One region of the Oceanobacillus sp. AG genome, then DNA from elsewhere that is predicted to be linked to it. Evidence: riboswitches for the same ligand, from Rfam matches in the RefSeq annotation. Region 1 holds a riboswitch; the other holds the start of a gene.

Region 1 (4,196 bases):
ATCTCCTCTAAATCACCCTTGCCACTTGCATGGACTTGTAAATGAAAGGTGCCTTGGATAAATAATAGAGAAGCTATCAAGGTGACGATTGTTATCTTTTTCCTCAACCTTTTTCCCCCATTTCCATAGATTTCTAATTCGCAATCTATGGTTGCAGTATAACATCCAATCGTAACAAAAAGATTATGCTTAGATTACAATTAGATTTCAGGAGAAATTTACATTGAAACAAAGACGGAAACGCCCTTGCAGGTTAAGAACGCGATTTGTTACGCGGAAGCCTGGGACTGCGATTACTTGTCCCTCCGTAGAGGGTTTGCCACTAAGCTAGCACATCTAGTAGTCGCAGCAACGTACAAACTGTTACTCTCGGGCTAGTGCTAACAATTTCAGTTATCCTCAGCATCTTCATTTTACAAGGAACCTTAATAATCCCCTAAAGTTAAAAAGCTAAGGAAAAATAAATTCTCCTTAGCTTTAACATATTTCTATTAATTTTCTACAGTATTTGTTTGGAAGTTTACTAGGGTTTGCGTGAGATTTGCTTTTTCTACATCTGATAATGGGATGAGTGGTAAGCGGACACTTCCAACGGGTACGTTGATTTCATTTAATGCTTCTTTTACCGGTGATGGGCTTGGAGCCTGGAATAAGGCTTTTACAACCGGCACGATGCGACGGTGGATTCCAGCAGCTTCTGTAACGTTACCATCAAGGAAGTTTTGGACCATCGCTCGCATATCTTTCCCAATCACATGAGCTGCGACCGATACAACCCCCGTTCCACCAATAGAAAGAATTGGTAACGTCATGCCGTCATCCCCGCTATATACACTGAAGTCATCTCCAGTTTCTTCAATGATCTGAGATACTGCATCAAGATCTCCGCTCGCTTCTTTTACGGAGACGATGTTATCAACTTGGGACAAGCGGATAATCGTTTCAGGAGTCATGTTGACAGAAGATCTTCCTGGAATATTGTAAAGCATGACTGGTAAAGATGTGGACGCTGCAATTTGGCTGAAATGTTGATATAATCCCTCTTGAGAAGGTTTATTATAATATGGTACGACAAGCATAATTCCATCAATGCCAATCGATTCAACTTCTCTTGTCAGTTCAATGGAGGCTCTCGTATTATTCGAGCCTGTTCCGGCAAGCACCGGTACTTTGCCATTTACTTCTTTCACTACATATTTAAATAGTTCAACCTTTTCTCTCGTCGTTAATGTCGGTGATTCACCGGTTGTCCCGGCCACAACTAAACCATCAGTTCCTGTATCGAGTAAATGTTCAATTAGCTTTGACGTTCTACCATAATCTACTTCTCCGTGTTTATCAAAAGGTGTCACCATTGCTGTTAGTAATCTACCAAAATACATTTATTTCACATCCCTTTCTTTTTTACCATCAATAAAAGCAAAAAAGCAATAACGGTTTGGGCCGCTATTGCTTTTCGAACGATGGATTGTTCTTTCGCTTGATAGCTCCCCATATAGTTGCCTATATGACAGATCTATACCTATTCGATATAGACCCAGCATCCGGAATTAATGAGCTTCCTTCTGCTTCGGCAATTCCCCCTTTCCATATGGTTCACTGGGTCTCATTCACCCTCCACATATGTACTAATGGTCACTGCAACCTCTATCCTTACTTTATCGTTTATAAAATAAGAGATATTTAATTGTTTTCACTACTATAACAAAGACTGTAAGAAATAACAAGTAACAGCAGCTCTTTACTGCTATATTTATGTTATTTGCACCCTAACCGTGCATCTTTTATACAGGAAAACATCATCTAGTCGTTTTTTCCTTACTGAGTATTAGTTGAATAAATTGGGCCGTTACTGGCTGTTGAATCTCTCACTTAGGATTTGCAATTATTCTGATGTTACAATGGGAATTTTATAACCAATTACTCTAGGATAGGATTCGTTCACCAAATAATGATCCAATTAAGTCAACTGCCAATGTCCCCGTTTTATTTCGCTCATCAAGAATTGGATTGACCTCTACAAATTCAGCGGATGTAATTTTACCAGTTTCCGCAAGCATCTCCATGGCAAGATGAGCTTCACGGAACGTTACCCCGCCTGGAACTGGAGTGCCGACACCCGGTGCGTCCAAGGGATCTATTGCATCGAGATCAAAGGAAAGATGCACCCCGTCTACCCCCTGCTCTTCAAAATATTGATTCGTATCTTCAATAATCTGAGGCATGCCGATTCGATCAATTTCATGCATCGTGTACACTTTGATTCCTTTTTCTTTAATAAAATCTTTTTCACCAGGATCTAGGTCACGCGCACCGATGATAATAATATTTTCTGGTTTTACTTTTGGAGAATATCCACCAATTTCAGTGAGACTTTCTTCGCCATAGCCTAACGATGCAGCAAGTGGCATACCATGGATATTTCCGGATGGAGACGTCTCAGGAGTATTCAGATCTCCGTGGGCGTCATACCATATAAGGCCAAGATTTTTATAAGATTTAGCTACCCCTGCTAATGTACCAATAGCCATACTATGGTCACCGCCTAAAATAAGCGGAAAAGAATCCTTTTGTATAACTTCTTCAATCTGGATCATTAACTGTTCACTTGCTTTATAGACCGCTTCCAAGTTTCTGATTCCAGTTTTCGGATCTGTCTTTAGTTTATCTCTACCAATCTGGATATCTCCTAAATCTTTAACGGTGTATCCCCTATTCTCAAGCCTTTCTATGATACCGGCATAGCGAATTGCACTGGGGCCCATATCGACTCCGCGCCGTAATTGACCAAGATCGATCGGCATTCCGATAATTGATATATTTCTCATGTGAAAAACCTCCAGTTGCCTTTTAAATATGTAACAAAAGCTCGTATATCTCTATATATATTTTCAAAATAGAACTGGAACATAACCAGTCACACATTCGTTATGTTCCAGCCTAGTGAAAATTTCTCTATTTACTTAATACGTTATGAATGCGTTCTAGTGCCCAATCTAGGTTTTCTTTGGTGATTATTAATGGCGGTGCGAAACGAATTGTATTCTCGTGGGTCTCTTTACAGAGAATTCCCTCTTCTTTTAGTGTCTCACAGAACCCCCGGACTGGGTGGTTAAACTCGACACCGATAAAGAGTCCTCGCGCCCGCACTTCCACTAAATCCGGATTATCGATTTTTCGTAATTCTTCAGCGAAATATTTACCGAGCCGAAGAGAGTTCGTTACAAGATCCTCTTCCTCGATGACATCAATCGAAGCAATAGAAACCGCACAAGCAAGTGGATTACCACCAAATGTGGAACCGTGGGATCCAGGCGTAAATACATCCATGATTTCTTTGTTCGCAGCAATCGCAGAGACTGGCATAACACCACCGCCAAGCGCTTTACCCATGACATAAATATCCGGTTCTACACCTTCCCATTCACAGGCAAACATCTTCCCTGTCCGGCCTAAACCAGTTTGTACTTCATCAGCTATAAACAATACATTATTCTCATCACAGATCTTACGGATTTCACGTAAATAACCTTCTGGAGGAATTATGATCCCTGCTTCCCCTTGGATTGGTTCAACAATAATCGCTGCCGTGTTTGGGGTAATTGCTTTGCGAATAGCTTCCACTTCACCAAAAGCAACCTTCATAATCCCTGGTACAAATGGTCCGAAGTTTTTTGTTGCTGTTTCATCATTAGACAAAGAAATGGAATTGATCGAACGGCCATGGAAGTTACCCCTTGCAGCAATAATTTCTGCCTGATTATCCTGCACACCTTTTACTTCATAGGCCCAGCGCCGTGCAGCTTTGATTGCTGTCTCGACGGCTTCCACCCCAGTATTCATCGGTAAAACTTTATCTTTGCCGGTTAATTTCGCAATTCTTTCCGTCAACCTACCAAGAATATCATTATGAAACGCTCTAGAAGTCAGTGTTACTCGATCTGCCTGATCTTTTAATGCTTGAATAATTTTTGGGTGGCGATGCCCTTGATTTAGAGCGGAATATGCACTCAACATATCTAAATACTCATTACCTTCCGGGTCTTTCACCCATACCCCTTCCGCTTCAGAAATCACAATTGGGAGTGGATGGTAATTATTTGCACCATACTGCTCCGTTTGTGAAATAATACCATCCGTTGTTTTTATCGTCATAACCCTTTTCCCCCTTATGTACTTTCATACTTCATTTAAAA
Region 2 (4,196 bases), on a different contig from region 1:
ACGACATTACTCACGGTTTCAAACGAAGTCGGCTATATTATGTGTGCTGCACTGGATGTGGATATTTTCAATGAGATTCCGAAGTTGCGGGAAAGGGAGGTAATTGCAGGGAGAGCGATAGGCGTGCGGACGATTGACCAATTACTCGCTGCTCCACTCGAGAAAATTACGGATGCATCGAAAGAATACGGCTGGAGAGAAGGAATGACGGGAAGGGAGGCTCTTCTTCTTATTTCATAAGTTTAGCACGTCTAACCCCTTGCATCGTTGCATAAGCATGATGTGAGGGGGTTTTTACATGCGGAAGAGACGTATCCCTAGAAAATTTGGCTCACCTCCAGCGCAAATCATATTGATACTTACAGTCATTATCTTTACGATATCGATTCTTGTGAGCATTATGGTTATCGATAAGGGAATTAAGCCAACGTTAATGGAGATTGCAACGGAAAAGACGAATGAGTTCGCTACCCGGGCAATTAATCGTGCAGTTAGTTTCACGGAGGACTATGATTTTTCCGATATAGCGAATATTACATATGATAAAAATGGGAATGTTGCTGCCTACTCCCCGGATGCAGCGACAATTGCTGAAATAAACCGAAATGCGACCAACCGGGTGGAGGAATATTTTCAGCGCTTAAATCGGGGAGACCCGATATTTTATGAAGACGAAGAACCTTTCGAGTTTGAGGAAGGGGCAACGGATCGTATCATGAATGATCCTACGTTGGTTGAAATTCCTTTAGGGCAAGTTACCGGAAACACCGTTTTAGCTAATCTCGGACCGAAAGTACCGATTAATTTGGAAGTGATTGGAACAGTACGAACGGATATTACAAGGGAGCAAACGGAATTCGGAATAAATGGAGTATGGATTTCCTTTTATTTGGATGTGGAAGCAGATGTACAAGTCATTATTCCATTCACTTCGGAAGTGACGACAGTAACTGCAGAAATCTATATTGATGGGGGTGCAATACTTGGAGATGTACCTGATTTTTATGGAGGCAATTCCGGTCCATCGATTGCCGTTCCAAGGAATGAAATCGGCCGGGACTTGCAGAATGCGGAATAATCTAGTATAGTAGGTTCAGAATTGAATAGTCGCCTTTTTGATCGGTGAGGTAGAGGTGCGAGTAATATGAGTAGCCAACAGGAGAATGACAACGTTGAATGTTAGTGAAAGGATTGTTTGCCGAAGCGTAATAAGCGTCAACTTATTATTTGCTGGTATGTCTTTGAATAAGGGGCATACTGTCATGCTAATACATTGCATGGAGAACTACTGATCGAAATGGAGGATAACGTATATTGTTAAAGAAACAATGATGGGTTATTTTCTATCATTGTTTTTTTATGTGAATATGTACCTTCCATTCGTTCAACTTGTACTCTATGCTATGAAATTTTTAAAATGGAGGAAAGACGAAATGGTAGGTACTTTTTATTCCCTTATTCCTGCACTTGTAATGCTCGTGCTCGTCATTGTCACGAAACGGATTCTGCTTTCTTTAGGGGCAGGAATTGTTTTGGGTGCTTTTTTCATACATGAATTCAACATACTAGATTCCTTGCAGGAGGTATGGCTCGTATTCTATGAAATATTTGTGGTAGATGGTTCCCTTAACGTTGATAATCTATTCTTACTTGCATTCCTGCTCTTATTGGGAATTATGACGGCCTTTCTTCAAGGATCCGGTGGTAGTCGGGCGTTTGGAGAATGGATGTTAAAACATGTAAAGACTCGTACAGGTGCAAAGTTAATGACAGGAGTTCTCGGTGTTATTATTTTTATCGATGATTACTTTGCCAGTTTAGCAGTTGGACAAATTGCCAGGCCGGTAACAGATCGGCACAACATATCCCGTGCGAAATTGGCCTATTTGATTGACTCTACTGCTGCTCCAATGACTGTGCTTTCGCCAATCTCCAGTTGGGGTGCATTTATTATTGGGTTGTTAAGCTCCATTTTTGTAGCAAATGGTATCACGGGTATTCAGCCAATGGAAGCTTTCATTAAAATGATTCCAATGAATTTATACGCCTTGTCAGCAATCTTACTTGTGTTCCTTGTTTCTTATTTGAAAATGGATATCGGAAAGATGCGGGTACATGAGAAGCGCGCAATGAAAACAGGCGAATTGATCGATCCAACTAATAGTAAGGTCCCTGGTGACTTAGGTGATACGGTTGAGGCCCATCCAAAAGGAAAAGTCTATCATCTGATTTTACCCATTGTTGTGCTTGTCGTAGCGACTGTATCAATGATGCTAATTACAGGTGCAATCGCAACAGAAGGTAAGGTAACCATCCTTTCTATGTTTGCTAATACTGACGTGAATCAGTCTCTCTTGATTGGGGGAGCAATTGCGGTCTTGCTTGGACTTATTCTACATGTGATGCATGATCCGCCAAAAGCAAACATTGGGAATATTTTTGTCCAAGGAATGAAATCGATGTTGCCTGCGATTTATATACTAATACTCGCATGGATGATCGGATCGATTATTTCATCCCTTGAAACGGGAACATATTTAGCAGAGTTGCTTCATGGAGCAAATGTTAGTTCGATGTACTTACCTGTGTTGTTCTTTATTATTTCCGGTTTAATGGCACTCGCAACCGGTACTTCTTGGGGAACATTTACCATTATGCTTGCTATTGGTGCTGAAGTTGTGATGGTGATTGACCCTGTTCTATTACTTCCAACACTTGGAGCTGTACTAGCTGGGTCCGTGTTTGGGGACCATTGTTCACCGATATCTGACACGACCATTCTTTCTGCAACAGGAGCGGGTGCAAATCATATTGATCACGTTTTAACGCAGCTGCCATATGCACTGCTTGCTGCTGGTGTGTCGGCGTTAGGATTCCTGTTGATGGGTGTGTTGGATATGATAGTTCTGCCACTAATCATTACATTAGGACTGATTGTAATTATCGGATTTATCATCCACCGCAATAATACAATGAGAGAAGCCTAATAAAGTGAAACTCATTCAGTGGGGGGATTACAGACCGTTAAAAAGCATATCCTTTTTCTATATGAAAAGGGATATGCTTTTTTAATTGAAAATACGTCTAAATAGGAAGGTATCGCAATATCTATAAGAATACATCATGTTGTATAAGAATGGAGGTGGGATATGGATATAAATGTGAGAATATTATAAAAATGATATACTAGCACTCATAATCGTAGTGAAAAAGGAGGGTACAAAAATGAAGGAACGTTCAGAGTGGGGAACAAGGGCTGGTTTTATTTTAGCGGCAGTTGGATCGGCGATTGGTTTGGGGAATATTTGGCGGTTTCCAGCAGTAGCGTATGAAAACGGTGGTGGTGCATTTTTCATCCCGTATTTATTTGCGCTGTTAACAGCTGGGATTCCCATTCTCATTATGGAGTTCACAATGGGGCACCGCTATCGGGGTTCTGCACCGTTAACGTTCAGGAGAATGAATAAGAAAACTGAATTTATCGGTTGGTGGGGCGTGCTTGTTGCATTTATCATTTCGACTTACTACTCTGTCATTATTGCATGGGCAATTTCTTACTCCTATTTCTCATTATCTCTTGCTTGGGGGGATGATACGGGAGGGTTTTTATTCGGTGAGTATTTAAAGCTCGCTGAAAGTCCAGGTCAGATAGGAAGTATGGTTCCAGGTGTACTATTCCCGCTGCTAATTGTTTGGGCGCTTGTCTTGTTCGTGTTGTACCGCGGAGTTAGTAAAGGTATTGAACTGGCTAATCGAATTTTTATTCCAGCACTTGTCATTGTGTTTCTCATCATTGTAGTACGTGCAGTGACATTGCCTGGAGCGTTAAGTGGATTGGATGCTTTTTTTAGACCTGATTTTAGTCAATTTTTTTCTCCTGATGTTTGGATTGCTGCATACGGACAAATTTTCTTCAGTTTATCCATCGCATTTGCTATAATGATCACTTATTCCAGTTATCTATCGAGAAAATCAGACATTACGAACAATGCATTCATTGTAGGATTTGGGAATTCCGGATTTGAATTATTAGCCGGGATTGGTGTATTCGGTATTCTTGGATTTATGGCAACACAGGCCGGGGTGTCCATTGATGAAGTTGTTGATGGTGGAGTTGGACTTGCGTTTGTTGCTTTTCCAGCGATTATTAATGAGTTTCCTGCCATGAATGAACTATTTGGACTCCTGTTTTTTAT

The links. A riboswitch is a leader RNA that binds a small molecule or an ion and turns the genes downstream of it on or off. The one in region 1 is predicted to bind lysine.
Region 2: it holds a riboswitch for lysine, as region 1 does, so the genes downstream of both, GN217_RS10825 (Na+/H+ antiporter NhaC family protein) here and dapA (4-hydroxy-tetrahydrodipicolinate synthase) in region 1, are expected to answer to the same signal.

The regions. Positions count from the first base shown of each region.
Region 1 is NZ_WOWT01000038.1:22,747-26,942, forward strand. Features, by position in the region: gene GN217_RS19330 (PcsB-like coiled-coil domain-containing protein) at 1-107, opposite strand, end outside; gene dapA (4-hydroxy-tetrahydrodipicolinate synthase) at 492-1,382, opposite strand; lysine riboswitch at 1,477-1,658, opposite strand; gene rocF (arginase) at 1,926-2,828, opposite strand; gene GN217_RS16785 (ornithine--oxo-acid transaminase) at 2,956-4,155, opposite strand.
Region 2 is NZ_WOWT01000018.1:18,862-23,057, forward strand. Features, by position in the region: gene GN217_RS10815 (YunC family protein) at 1-240, shown strand, start outside; gene yunB (sporulation protein YunB) at 299-1,078, shown strand; lysine riboswitch at 1,121-1,296, shown strand; gene GN217_RS10825 (Na+/H+ antiporter NhaC family protein) at 1,434-2,987, shown strand; gene GN217_RS10830 (sodium-dependent transporter) at 3,226-4,196, shown strand, end outside.